3 regions of the Streptomyces sp. NPDC050439 genome follow, and region 3 is predicted to be linked to each of the others. Evidence: riboswitches for the same ligand, from Rfam matches in the RefSeq annotation. Region 3 holds a riboswitch; each other region holds the start of a gene.

Evidence for each region. Region 3 has a riboswitch for cobalamin ahead of AB0I66_RS09575 (energy-coupling factor ABC transporter permease). Riboswitches for the same ligand answer to the same signal wherever they lie in the genome.
Region 1: it holds a riboswitch for cobalamin, as region 3 does, so the genes downstream of both, AB0I66_RS13390 (cobalamin biosynthesis protein) here and AB0I66_RS09575 (energy-coupling factor ABC transporter permease) in region 3, are expected to answer to the same signal.
Region 2: it holds a riboswitch for cobalamin, as region 3 does, so the genes downstream of both, AB0I66_RS16175 (prenyltransferase/squalene oxidase repeat-containing protein) here and AB0I66_RS09575 (energy-coupling factor ABC transporter permease) in region 3, are expected to answer to the same signal.

Annotation. Positions count from the first base shown of each region.
Region 1 covers NZ_JBFAJT010000003.1:62,882-67,235, reverse strand. Annotated here, with positions in the region: gene cobN (cobaltochelatase subunit CobN) at 1-178, opposite strand, end outside; gene AB0I66_RS13395 (cobyric acid synthase) at 175-1,683, opposite strand; gene AB0I66_RS13390 (cobalamin biosynthesis protein) at 1,680-2,621, opposite strand; cobalamin riboswitch at 2,728-2,871, opposite strand; gene AB0I66_RS13385 (DUF397 domain-containing protein) at 3,023-3,364, shown strand; gene AB0I66_RS13380 (hypothetical protein) at 3,599-4,135, opposite strand; gene AB0I66_RS13375 (helix-turn-helix transcriptional regulator) at 4,177-4,354, opposite strand, start outside.
Region 2 covers NZ_JBFAJT010000003.1:694,746-699,099, reverse strand. Annotated here, with positions in the region: gene AB0I66_RS16185 (energy-coupling factor transporter transmembrane component T) at 1-947, opposite strand, end outside; gene AB0I66_RS16180 (SCO2322 family protein) at 955-1,593, opposite strand; gene AB0I66_RS16175 (prenyltransferase/squalene oxidase repeat-containing protein) at 1,623-2,840, opposite strand; cobalamin riboswitch at 2,964-3,093, opposite strand; gene AB0I66_RS16170 (MBL fold metallo-hydrolase) at 3,146-4,195, opposite strand.
Region 3 covers NZ_JBFAJT010000002.1:530,791-535,144, forward strand. Annotated here, with positions in the region: gene cbiQ (cobalt ECF transporter T component CbiQ) at 1-361, opposite strand, end outside; gene AB0I66_RS09570 (energy-coupling factor ABC transporter substrate-binding protein) at 368-757, opposite strand; gene AB0I66_RS09575 (energy-coupling factor ABC transporter permease) at 757-1,524, opposite strand; cobalamin riboswitch at 1,554-1,738, opposite strand; gene AB0I66_RS09580 (GNAT family N-acetyltransferase) at 1,824-2,462, opposite strand; gene tsaD (tRNA (adenosine(37)-N6)-threonylcarbamoyltransferase complex transferase subunit TsaD) at 2,462-3,526, opposite strand; gene AB0I66_RS09590 (short-chain fatty acyl-CoA regulator family protein) at 3,622-4,354, opposite strand, start outside.

The DNA.
Region 1 (4,354 bases), on a different contig from region 3:
CCTCCCACGCCCGCTTGCCGCCGAGCAGGCGTACGACGGCGATGTCCGCGCCCTCGACCAGCGCGGGCAGCTCGGCCTGCGCGTCGACCCGGGTCGGGTTGCCGATGCGGTAGGGGGCGCCGGAGGCACGGGCGGCAAGAAGGTCCGTGTCGGCGGTGGACAGAAGCAGAACGGTCATGAAGGTGCCCCCGGTGCGATGAAGGGGAGACCGGCGGGTGCGCCGGTCTCGATCAGGCTGAGCAGCGCGTCCGTGTCCGCGTGTTCTTCGATCAGGTCGCCGAGCAGGTCGAGCTGCTCCTCGCGCAGGACGCCGAAACTGGTGTCGGGCGCGGGCACGAAGCGGCGCCCGGCGGCGCGGGCGACCTCGGTGAGGAAGCGGCGCCGGAACGCGTCGGACTCCAGGGAGCCGTGCCAGTGCGTGCCCCACACCTCGCCCACGCGGCAGCCGTCCAGGAAGGCTTCCCCGCCCAGGACTTGAGCGACACCGTGATGGATCTCGTACCCCTCGACGGGTTCGCCCAGGGCCGTGCCGACGGGCCGCGCGAGGGTTTTCTCGCGCTCGAAGCGCACGCGCACGGGCAGCAGACCGAGCCCGTCCACGGCTCCCGCCCGCGACTCGACGTCGTCCTCGATGTGCTCCCCGAGCACCTGGAAGCCGCCGCAGATCCCGAGGACGGGCCGCCCCTCGGCGGCCCGCCGCGCGATGGCGTCGGCGAGGCCGCGCTCGCGCAGCCACTCCAGGGCGCGCACGGTGCCGCGCGTGCCGGGCACGACCACGAGATCGGCGTCGACGAGTTCCTCGGCCCGGTCCACGAACCGCACGACGACGCCGGGTTCGGCGGCCAGGGCGTCCACGTCCGTAAAGTTCGACATGAGCGGAATGGCGCACACAGCGACCCGCAGCACGTCCTCACCGACCGGGGGAGCGACGACGGACTCCCGTACGGCACCCCGCAGGGAGACCCGCAGGCCGTCCTCCTCGTCGATGCCGAGGCCGTGCTGGAACGGCAGCACACCGAACGTGCGCCGCCCGGTGAGCCCGTGGAGCATGTCGAGCCCGGGTTCGAGCAGCGAGACGTCGCCCCGGAACTTGTTCACGAGATATCCGGCGACCAGCTCCTGGTCCTCGGCGCTCAGCAACGCCGTCGTCCCGAAGAAGGAGGCGAACACGCCCCCGCGGTCGATGTCTCCCACCACGACCACGGGGAAGCGGGCGGCCCGCGCGATCCCCATGTTCACGATGTCCGTACGCCGCAGATTGATCTCGGCGGGACTGCCCGCGCCTTCGCAGATCACGGCGTCATAGCTGCCCCGAAGTTCCTCCAGGCATCCCACGACGGTCGACAACAACGCTTGCTGCCGCCCTCCGTGGTAGCCGCGCGCGCTCATCTCGCCCACGGGCTTGCCCATCAGGACGACCTGGCTGCTGCGGTCGCTGCCCGGCTTGAGCAGCACCGGATTCATCAGCGCGGTCGGCTCGACCCGGGCGGCCTGCGCCTGCATGGCCTGAGCGCGCCCGATCTCGGCGCCCTCGCGGGTGACGAAGGAGTTGAGGGACATGTTCTGCGCCTTGAAGGGCGCGACGGAGACGCCCTTGCGGGCCAGCCACCGGCAGATCCCCGCGGTGACGACACTCTTGCCCGCGTCGGACGTGGTTCCCGCGACGAGGAGTCCACCACTCATGAGGCCCTGCCTTTCCGTATGGTGCTCACGGCCGCGGCGACCCCGAGAGCAAGGAGACCGACCCGCCGCGACAGCTTCACGGCCCGCTCGATGTCGGCGACTTGCACGCCCCGCCCGCCGCCGTTCAGGACCGGCCGGTGCTCCACGCGCCCCGCGTACGAGAGCGTCCCCCCGAGCCGTACGCCCAACGCCCCCGCGAAGGCGGCCTCGACGGGCCCGGCGTTGGGGCTCGGATGCTTGGCGGCGTCCTGGCGCCAGGCGCGCACGGCGCCCTGCGGCGCGTCCCCGGCGGCCGCCGCGAGCACGGCGGTGAGCCGTGCGCCCGGCCACCCCAGTACGTCGTCGAGCCGGGCGGAAGCCCACCCGTAGCGCCGGTACTTCGCGGACTTGTGCCCGACCATGGCGTCGAGCGTGTTGACGGCGCGGAAGGCGACGAGCCCCGGCACGCCGCCCAGGGCCCCCCACACCAGGGCGCCCACCACGGCGTCGGACGTGTTCTCGGCGACGGACTCCACCACGGCCCGCGCGATGCCGTCGGCGTCCAGGGCCTGCGGATCACGTCCGCACAGATGCGGCAGCCGCTCCCGGGCCACCTCGATGTCCCCGGCGGCGAGCGCCCCGCCCACGGCCCGCGCCTCACGCCCGAGCGAGGTCCCGCCGAGCACGGCCCAGGTGGTGGCGGCGGTCAGCGCGACGGACGCGGCGCGTGAGTCACGTACAAGAGAAGAGAACAGAGCGGCGGCGCCTGCCGCGCCCCCGACGCACACCACGGCGTGCAGGGCACCCCACCCGCGGTGGTCACGCCACAGGACACGCTCGACGGCACCGGCAGCCCGCCCGAACGCGGCGACCGGATGCCCGCGACGAGGATCGCCGAGGAACAGATCACCGAGAAGGCCGGCGGCGGCGCCGTACGCGAAGTCGCGATCGGCACGCATGGCTTCAGCCGGTCGCTGTGCCGAGAAGTGAGCTCACGCTCGGGAACTGGTCCGGCAACGGGCGGCCGCGCATGGCGATATGTCCTCACTCAGGGTGTCCGCGCCCTGGTTCGACGTGATCGGCGGCGAGAGTTCCTGGCTTCCGAGGAGTCAGCTCCTCGATGACAGTGGCGGGACCGCGCCGGATTCACACCGGCTTCCTCTCCTGCTGCCGTATTGGCTCCGGCAGTCCACCACGCCCACGAACGCCCGTCAACTTGCCGTTGACCTGGGACGGGAGAGTGTGCGGAGGCCCACATGGGACCGGTTTTTCCCTAGGCTCCGAAATTGAACTTTCCTAGACTGGGACACGACATCCAGAGAGCGGTCCGCGAGTGGTTGGGCCCGGGTCGTGACGTGCTGTGGTGGTTCACGGGGGTCCGCTGGGCCCCGCAAGATCACGGCACTATCGTGCAGCGGCGTGGGCGAAGAATGACGACACGGACTTGCGTCGAGGGACGCCGGCTTTCTGGCAGGGGGAGGTCGGCGTGGCCGATGGAAGTTCATCTGGGTGCCTCTGGCGCAGGAGCAGCTACAGCGGGGATTCTGGACACTGCGTCGAAGTCGCTTTCGTGCGGAAGGCGGTGGTCGTCCGTGATTCGCAGAACCCGTCAGGGTCACGCGTCGTCTTCTCCGTTGAGCGCTGGCAGGCGTTCCTGAGCGCCCTCGTCGGCGCGGGGGGAGAGGGAAGGGGAGCAGGATGACTGAGCATCATCTCGCCGAGTTACGGCAGTTGGCGCGCGGCGGGCACGGGGAGAGGCGTAGGACTCCGGCGGTTGTGGCCGCGGTGGTGTGTGTGCTGCTCGGCGCGGCGGCGGCCCTGGTGGGTGCGGTGGTTTCCCTGCTGGTGGAGAGTACGGCCGCGCGACTTGCCACCTGGGGTTTCGCGGCTGCGGTGACCGCGGTGTCCGTAGGGTTGTGGTGGGGGTCCGCCGATCTCAGGAACGGTCGTCGGCCGTAGGCTCGGGACGTTGGGCGGGCACCACGGCCCGGCGGTCGTCGCCGAGCGTCGGCGTGGCCGTCCCGGTCTCCGAGAGCAGTTTGGACAGCTGACGGCTCAGTGCGACCACGGGGGCCATGACGCCGCTGATCACCGAGAAGACCGTCCAGAAACCCGTCAGGTTCAGGGCGCTCAGAAGGATGAGCATTCCGGCGAGCGCGAGCAGCAGGACGACTATGCAGCCGGTGCAGTTGCGGATCTTGGTTCGGTACAGCCGGGCGTGGTCCTCCGTGCGGTTGTGATCCAGCATGTTCATCACCAGCGCACCGAACGGGTTGGTCATCGCCTCGCGGACGAGCTGGTTGTACGTGGGGTCGTCGGCCGGTGACCGGCCGGGGGCGGGGGCGCCCGCCGAGGGTCCGACAGGAGCCGCACCCGCACCCGCACCCTGCGCACCAGCCGTGCCGGTGTTGCGCCACGGTGCCTGCCCGATGGCCGTGAGGATCCCCCGCCACCACTCTCGCAACGCGGGCATATGGCCCCTCCTCGCTCCCCGGGCTCCTCGTGCCCGGCAGATCAGCTGCTGTCGATGCCTTCCCTGATCCGCTGGATCAGGGAGATCGCCTTGTCTCCGCTGTACGCGATCTCGCGGAGGGACTCGAAGCACTCCTGGTGGCTCACGATCAGCTCGTGGTCGTCACGGATTGACTGGTTTCCTTGGGCTTCCAGGTAGAGCAGGTCCTCGTCGTCCGAG
Region 2 (4,354 bases), on a different contig from region 3:
AGCCAGGCGCGCACGCCCCACGTGTCGGGGCGGTAGCGGGTGCGCACGGAGCGCCGGCCGCCGAGCCGGAGCCCGGCGAGCGCAGCGAGGAGACCGACGCCGAGGACGGGCAGGCCGTACCGCGTGCCGTCCGCGGTGAGCAGGCCGTACGTGCCCACGCAGACACCCATCAGGCCGCCGAGCGTAAGGGCCGCCGTCGCCCTGCGCACCCCGGCCGGAACCGGCGCGCTGCGGCCGAACCCTCGCGCGTCCATCGCGGCGGCCAGCGCGACCGACCGCTCAAGGGCGCCCTCAAGGACCGGGAGCCCCACCTGGAGCAGCCCCCGGATGCCCTTGTCCGCGCGTCCGCGAAGGCGCCGCGCCGAGCGAAGGCGCTGCACATCCATGATCAGATTCGGCGCGAACGTCATCGCGACGACGATGGCGACCCCCACCTCGTACAGCGCGCCCGGCAGCGACTTGAGCAGCCGCGCCGGGCTGGCGAGAGCGTTGGCGGCGCCCACGCAGATGAGGAGACCGGCCAGGCGCACCCCGTCGTAGAGCGCGAAGAGCAGCCCCTCGGCCGTCACCCGGCCCCCGATCCGCACCCCCTTCGCCCAGTCGGGCAGCGGCACTTCGGGGAGCGTCACGATGACGTGCGTGCCGGGGATGGGGGAGCCGAGGACGACGGCGAAGACCAGCCGGATGGCGATCACGACGAGGCCCAGCTTCACGAAGGCGCCGTACGACCGCGCCCACGGGGCCGATGTCCTGCGGGCCGCGACGACATAGCCGGCGACACCGATGAGGAGACCGATCAGCAGGGGGTTGGTGGTGCGCGACGCCGCGACGCCGAGCCCGAGCGCCCACACCCACCAGGCGCCGGGGTGCAGCGCGTTGCTCCGGTGCGCCGCGGGGGCCAGACGCCTCCGCAGCGCACCGGGAGCGGTGCTCGGTTGATCGGTCATCGTGTGGTCAGCCGCGTCGGCGGCGTGCCTGCCAGACGGCGGCCCCGCCGAGCAGGGCGACGGCGGCCACGCCCGCGATCAGACCGACGGAGGGGCCACCGGAGCCGCTGTCCTCGTCGCTCGCGGCCGGCTTCTTCTCCGTGCCGTCGGACTCGCCGTTGCCCGAGACCTGCTCGCCGCAGCCCGACTTCGGGTAGTCCGCGATGGCGCACAGCAGGGCGTTGCTGTCGTAGCGCAGGGGCTTGGCGACCGCGGCGAGCGCGTCCGCGCTGGTCGCGTCGTCCGCGATCTGCGCGCACGCCGTACGCGCCTTCGGCGGGCTCTCCCCGTCGGGGGCGTCGCCCGGCGTGCCGAAGTCGATGACCAGGGCGATCCGCTTGCGGTCGTCCTTGGCGGGGGTCTTGGCGCAGATCGTGTCGAAGTCCGCGGCGCCGCGCGGCTTCGCGGCGTCCTTCGAGTCGGCGGACACGGCGAACCGGAAGCCCTGGACGGCCCCGTCGTCGGGGCGCGCGGTGCTCGGCCCCTGGCTCGCGTAGGCCCACGTGGAACCGTCCCGGTCCCAGAAGGACCAGTAGCGATACCCGGCGGCCTGGGCGGGGGCGGCGGTGAGGACGCCGAGCAGGGCGGCAAGGAGCGCCCCCACCATCAGGCGCCCGCACCGCGCGCGACCCCGCGTCACAGCTGCTGCTTCTTCTTGTTGCCGCTGTAGAGGAACCCGATGCCGATGCCGGCGACCATGCCGACGCCGATGATCCACCAGATGCTCAGGCCGCCGTCGTCGCTGTCCTTCTTCTCGTCGGCGGCCTTCTCCGTCGCCTCCGGGGCGGGACCCTGCGCGTTGAGCTGCTTGACCAGGTCCGCGCCGCCGAAGTCACGCGGGTCCATGCCGGCGGCGTGGGCGGCGAAGATCAGCTGGGCGTAGGCGGCGGGGCCGGACTTCTCGGCCCACTGCGCGGAGTTCTTCGCCAGCCACTGGGCCGACTTCTCGGCCTGCTCCGGCTGACCGGCAGCGGCGAGCGCGAGCACGGAGTCGGCGGTGTTGCCGAGGTCGGGCATGTTCTTTGCGCCGGGCATCGACGACATCAGGTGGTCGTCGCCCTTGGCGAGGGTCTTCAGGAGGTAGCCCGTGCCGTTCGCCGCCGCCTGCTCGGCGGTGTCGGCCTTCGCGCACTTCGGGGCGGCTTCCTTCTTCTCGGCCGCGTCCACGACCAGGCCCTTGCCGTGGGCGCCGAGGACACCGGCCGCGGTGGCGTCGGCGTTCGGCGAGAGCTTGCCGGACTTGACGTCCGCGAGACCGAAGGCGCCGCCGTCCTTGCCACAGCTCATCGAGAGGGCGGGCAGCGCGCTGTACGCGGTCTTGCCGCTCTGCGACTTCACGCCCTCCGGCTTCTCGCCCGCCGCGACGAGCGCGCCGATCACGATGCCGGTGGAGTTGGCGTCCGAGTCCATGCCGGGGCTGTAGCCCCAGCCGCCGTCCTGGTTCTGCACGGACTTCAGCCAGTCGACGCTCTTGCCGACGGTCTTCTTCTGACCGCCGAGCGCGGCGAGCGCCTGCACGGCCGACGCCGTCGCGTTGCTGTCGAGCATCGTCTTGGAGTCGCAGGGCTCGCCCGCGTCGGGGCGGTAGGCGGCGTAGGCGCCGTTCGAGCACTGCTGCCCGGTGAGCCAGTCGACGGACTTCGCGGCGGGCTTCACACCGGCCGAGTCCTGGGCGAGCAGGGCGTACGACTGCCGGAACACCCCGTCGAACTTGGGGTCCGCGTCGCCGTAAAGACCCGAGGGCAGCTTGGCGGAGGGCGACGGGGACGCGGTGTCCGCGAAGGCGGCCGGGGCGGCGGCCGAACCGAACACGGCGACGGCGGCCAGGACCGCTGCGCTGCGGCGAACGTTCATGATGCGGCGGGTGCCTCTCCCTGCGGGGGAGCGGGGCAGCACGGGCGCGTGCGGGCACGGGCACCGGGCGGCTCCGGCTCCGTATACCTCGACGGTGCCGGTCATCGGCGGTTCCGATGACGCGAGCCGGTCACGTTCCATGCGGGGCGATCCGGCTCTCCGGCGGTCCTTGCGGGACCGTGGATCACGGCTGCGGGTCAGCGCCGGATTCGCACCGGCTTCCCCCCGTACGGGCATGATGACGACGGGGCCACTCTACCGGCCCGTAGGGGAGGCGCCCCGGGGTGGCCGCCCCCGGCGGGAGGTCACACCGCGCGGTACCGCACGGGATCGTTGCCCACCGCCTCGGCGCGCCCCAGCTTCACCAGGCGCCGCACATGGGCCTCGGCCTCGGAGACCGCGATGTTCCGCGAGCCGTAGCGGATCTGGGCCCAGGGGCGGTTCCACTCCATCTGCTCGGCGAGCTGCCAAGGGGTGAGGGGCTCGGCGAGGAGGGCGAGCAGATCCGTCAGGCGCTCCTCGTGGTGGGCCAGGATCTCCTGGACGCGGGCCGGGGCGTCGGTGAACGCGTACTGGTGGGCCGGGAGCACCTCGGCGACCCCCAGGCGGCCGATGCGCTCCAGGGAGTCGAGGTAGTCGCCGAGGGGATCCGTGACGGTCTCGTCGTCGGGGTCCTCGTACAGGCCGATGTGCGGGGTGATCCCGGGGAGCAGGTGGTCGCCGGAGAACAGGCGGCCGCGGCCCGGCAGCCGTGCCGGGTGCTCCTCCTCCAGGTGCAGGCAGACGTGGCCGGGGGTGTGGCCGGGGGTCCAGATCGCGCGAAGCCTGCGCCCCGGCAGTTCGAGGAGCTCGCCCGGGGTGATGTCGCGGTCGGGGAGCGCGGCGGCCAGGCCGGGCAGCCGGGGTGCGCGGCCCGCGTCACGGGCGGCGAGGAGAGGGGCCAGATGGTCGGCGGGGGCGCCCGCGGCCGTCAGCTTCTCCGCCATGTAGTCGAACCAGCGGGCGGGCGGCCCGGTCCGGGTGCGGCGTACGACCGAGGCGTCGGCCTCGTGCATCGCGATCCACGCGCCCGACGCCTCGCGGACCTTGGCCGAGAGGCCGTGGTGGTCGGGGTGGTGGTGGGTGATGACGACGCCGTGCACCGCGTCGGCGGACGTGCCGCAGGCGGCGAGGCCTTCGGCGAGTGCGTCCCAGGAGGTGGGGTCGTCCCAGCCCGTGTCGATGAGTACGGGGCCGGCGTCCGTGTCCAGGAGGTGGACGAGGGTAAAGCCCAGCGGATTGTCGGGGATGGGGACCTTGATGCTCCATACGCCCCCGCCGTGCTCGGTCACCTGCGGTTCGGTCACCTGCGTCATCGGGCGCCCTCTTCTTCTCTCGTTCGTCGCTCGACCGTAACTAGAACTGGTTCCAATGATCGCCTAAGTCGACCGTTTCAACAGGCTACTTGAGCCTTGCCCTCCGTGGACTAGTGGAACTAGAACTGGTATCAGTTCTGAAACAGTGTCAGAAAGCGT
Region 3 (4,354 bases):
AGGCGAAGAGGAGGACGCCGAGCGAGGCCGCCGACGTGCGCAGGAGCAGTCCGCCCGCCCGCTCGGGGCCGCCGTCGGCGAGCGTGACGAAGCCCTCGGACCCGCCCAGTTGGACGAGCAGCGTCAGGGCGCCGGTGACGCAGAAGCCCAGGGGCACGCGGTAGGCGCGCCACAGTTTGCGCGGCGGCACGGCGGCGGGCCCGAGCAGCACGGCGAGCGCGGCGACCAGGACCAGGACGGCCCCCGGCCAGGGCGGCAGGGAGACGGCAAGGATCGTGAGGCCGAGCCCGAGCACGGCTTTGTCCACGGGATGGCGGCGGCGCCAGCGACTGCTGTGCGCCGCCGCGTCGATGGGCAGCACGCCGGGTCAGACCTGCCCGGTCCCGGCCCGGGTGTGCTCCTCGTCGACGGCCTGCTCCGCGACGGCTGGATCGGTGCGCGCCGCCTCGGCCCGCGCCGCCTCGGCGCCCTGACGGCGCCCCTTGCGCAGACCGAAGTAGTAGGCGAGGACGCCCGCGCCGAGCGCCGCCTGCAGCGCGAAGAGCGCCGACTCGATCTCCCCGGACGGGGGTTCGTACAGCGGCGAGAACCAGGGCTCGTAATCCGGCTCGATCTCGGTGATCGCGGTCTCGGCCTGGGCGTCGGCCCCGGCGAACGGCTCCTTCTCGTCGTCGCCGAGTCCGAGGGCCAGCGGCAGCACGGCCAGCGCGGCGACGATGAGGAGGAGCAGGGTGTTGATCTTCGCGTTCCGGCTCATCAGGCGCTGGCCCCCGTCTCGGTCTCCGTCTTGCTGTCGGTGTCCGTCTTGCTGTCGGCGTCCGTCGTCTTGCTGCCGGTGTCCGCCTGCACGGACGGCTTCTTGCCCTGGAGCAGCACGCCGAGCCGCGTGAGCTCGCCCTTGCTCGACTGCACGAGCAGCCGCATCACCACGACGGTGAGCAGTCCCTCGCTGACCGCGAGGGGGATCTGCGTGACGGCGAAGATGCCGCCGAACTTGCCGAGGGCACCCAGGAATCCGCTGCCGGGGTCCGGGAACGCCAGGGCGAGCTGGACGCTGGTGACGCAGTACGTGGACAGGTCGGCGACGAACGCGCCGAAGAACACCGCCACCATGAGCGGCACGTCGTACCGCTTCAGGAGCCGGTAGACGGCGTATCCGGCCCATGGCCCGACGATCGCCATGGAGAACACGTTGGCGCCCAGGGTGGTGAGCCCGCCGTGGGCGAGCAGCAGCGCCTGGAACAGCAGCGTGATGGTGCCGAGCACGGCCATGATCGGCGGCCGGAAGAGGATCGCGCCGAGCCCGGTGCCCGTCGGGTGCGAGCAACTGCCGGTGACGGACGGGATCTTCAGTGCGGAAAGGACAAAGGTGAATGCTCCGGACGCGCCCAGGAGCAGGGTGCTCTCCGGGTGTTCCTTGACCTCACGGGTGAGGGAGCGGACTCCGTGGACGACAAACGGCGCGGACGCTACGCCCCAGGCGATCGCGTGCGCCGGCGGGAGAAAACCCTCGGCTATGTGCATGGCTAAGCAGACCCTCTCCAGCACCTCGTGGATGGACAACGTGCCTTGGCCGGTCTCCTGGCTGACGGGTCGTACCGACCGGACTCCGCCTTCCCGGGCGCGTGTTGCGCCCAGTGGCTGCCGCGAGGGCTGGAGCCGGACTTCCCGATCACAGTGGCGAGGGCCGCACCGGCATCACACCGATTTCCCGAGCACCAAGGCGTGGTGACCCTAGTGCGGAATCCAGTGACCTGACAACTTGCGGGACCGCTCGACCTGTGGCACGCGCGAGCGCACATGACCAGGGCGTACGCCCCTGGTCAGCCCATGTGCACCGGCCCGTGCGCGCCCGGCGTACGCCCCGCTCCCCGCGCGGTCGCCCCTCCTGTGCCGCAGGACACCGCGAGGGTCCTGGCGGGGTGGTGGGGCCCGAGGAAGACGACGACACCCTTGCCGTCGGGCGAGGGGTGTGTCGCCTGGGTCCAGCCCTGGCGACCGTAGAAGGCCATGGCCTGCGCCGACCGGACCGAAGTGAGCAGCCAGGCACGGCCGTCGGGAGCGCCCGCGGCCATCGCCTCAAGGAGGGCCGCCCCGATCCCGGCCCCCTGCGCCCCGGGACGCACGGCTAGTTCGTCTATCTCTCGCGCCCCGCACAGCCACGAGTGGGCGCGCTCGGCCCCGAGTCCGGCGGCCGCCTGCGGATAACAGCGGTCGGCGGGGAAGGGGTCGGGAGTGGTCCACCCGGTGGTGAATCCGGCGAGGTCCGTCCCCTGCAGGGCGATGGCCGCGGTGAAGCCGGGACGGCGCACGTCGTCACCGAGCCGGACCAGGAACTGCGCCACCCTGTCCTCGTCCTCGTGCCAAGGAGGCGGGCCGAAGGCTTCGGCATAGACCGTGCGCAAGGCGTCGGTGTGCGCAAGCAGTTGCTCGCCGCGCAGGACGCGGACGACCGCCGTCATCAGACGGCCTTGGCCGGGACCGCTCCCGGCTGCAGGGCCGCGTACTCCAGTGGGGCGGACGGGTCGATCGACACGTCCAGGGGCGCGGGCTCGGCCCCGGCGCGTACGAGCAGATCGCCGACGGCGGCGATCATCGCGCCGTTGTCGGTGCACAGGGTCATCGGCGGAACGCGCAGGCGCACGCCGGCTGCCGCGCACCGCTCCTCCGCGAGCGCCCGTACCCGCGAGTTCGCGGCGACGCCGCCGACCACGACGAGGGTCGTGACCCCGTGATCCCGGCAGGCGGCGAGCGCCTTGCGGGTCAGGACGTCCGCGACGGCCTCCTGGAGCGAGGCCGCGCCGTCGGCCACCGGCAGGCCCCGGCCCGCGTGCCCTTCGGCCCAGCGGGCGGCGGCGGTCTTGAGGCCGGAGAAGGAGAACGCGTACGGGGCGTCCTTCGGCCCGGTGAGCGGGCGGGGGAAGGCCACCGCGCGCGGGTCGCCGTCCCGGGCCGCACGGTCGATGGCGGGGCCGCCCGGATACGGAAGGCCGAAGACCCGGGCGACCTTGTCGAAGCACTCGCCCGCCGCGTCGTCCAGGGTGTCCCCCAGGTGCACGATCTGATCGCGGACCAGGTCCCGGACGAGCAGCAGGGACGTGTGCCCGCCGGAGACGATGAGCACCACGCAGGGGTCGGGCAGCGGGCCGTGCTCCAGCGTGTCGGCGGCGACATGACCGGCCAGGTGGTGCACCCCGTACAGCGGGACGTCGAGCGTGTGGGCCAGGGTCTTCGCTCCCGCGAGGCCCACCTGCAGCGCACCCGCCAGACCGGGTCCCGTGGTGACCGCCACCGCGTCGATGTCCGACAGCTTGAGGTCCGCCTGGTCGAGGGCGTGCCGGACGACCGGCGTGAAGGAGTGCAGATGCGCCCGGGCGGCGATCTCGGGGACCACACCGCCGAACCGGGCGTGCTCGTCCATGCTGGACGCGACCACATGGGCGAGCAGCCGCCCTTCCGAAACGATCCCCGCCCCGGTCTCGTCGCACGACGACTCGATTCCCAGCACAACGCGCCCCGCGGCCATCGTCGTCTCCTTCACGTACAGGACAGGTCTTGCGCATTTCTGCATTTCTGCATTTCTGCATGAGAAGTGTAGTTGCAAGTGATGTGCAATAAGACCTACGGTCCGGCCACCGGGTAGGGGACGAAGGTGCTGCTGTTCTCGTCGATCGCCAGTCGGCGGTCCAGTGGAGGCACCGCCCGCTGAGGGCAGTCGGTGCGTTCGCAGAGGCGGCAGCCCATGCCGATGGGCACCGCGGACGAGGCGCTGTCGAGGTCGAGGCCGTCGGAGTAGACGAGCCGCGCCGCGTGGCGGATCTCGCAGCCGAGGCCGATGGCGAAGGTCTTGCCGGGCTCGCCCCAGCCACCGCGGTGCCGGGTGACCGCGCGGGCGGTCCACAGGAAGCGCTGGCCGTCCGGCATCGCGGCCACCTGGACGTGGATGCGGCCGGGCGCGGCGAACGCCTCGTACACGTTCCACAGCGGACAGGTGCCGCCCGCGCGGGAGAAGTGGAACGCGGTGGCGGACTGCCGCTTCGACATGTTGCCCGCCCGGTCGACCCGGACGAACGAGAAGGGCACTCCGCGCAGCAGGGGCCGCTGCAGGGTGCTGAGGCGGTGGCAGATGGTCTCGTAGCCGAGGCCGAAGTGGTCGCTCAGCCGCTCGATGTCGTAACGGAACTCCTCCGCGGCCGCGTGGAAGCGGCGGTAGGGCAGAATCAGCGCCGCCGCGAAGTAGTTGGCGATGCCGATGCGGGCCAGCGGCCAGGCCGCGGTCTCCTCGCCGAAGTCCTCCGAGGCGAGCGCGGAGATGTCGTCCGCGTAGGCGAGCAGGGCGAGTTGGGTGGCCATC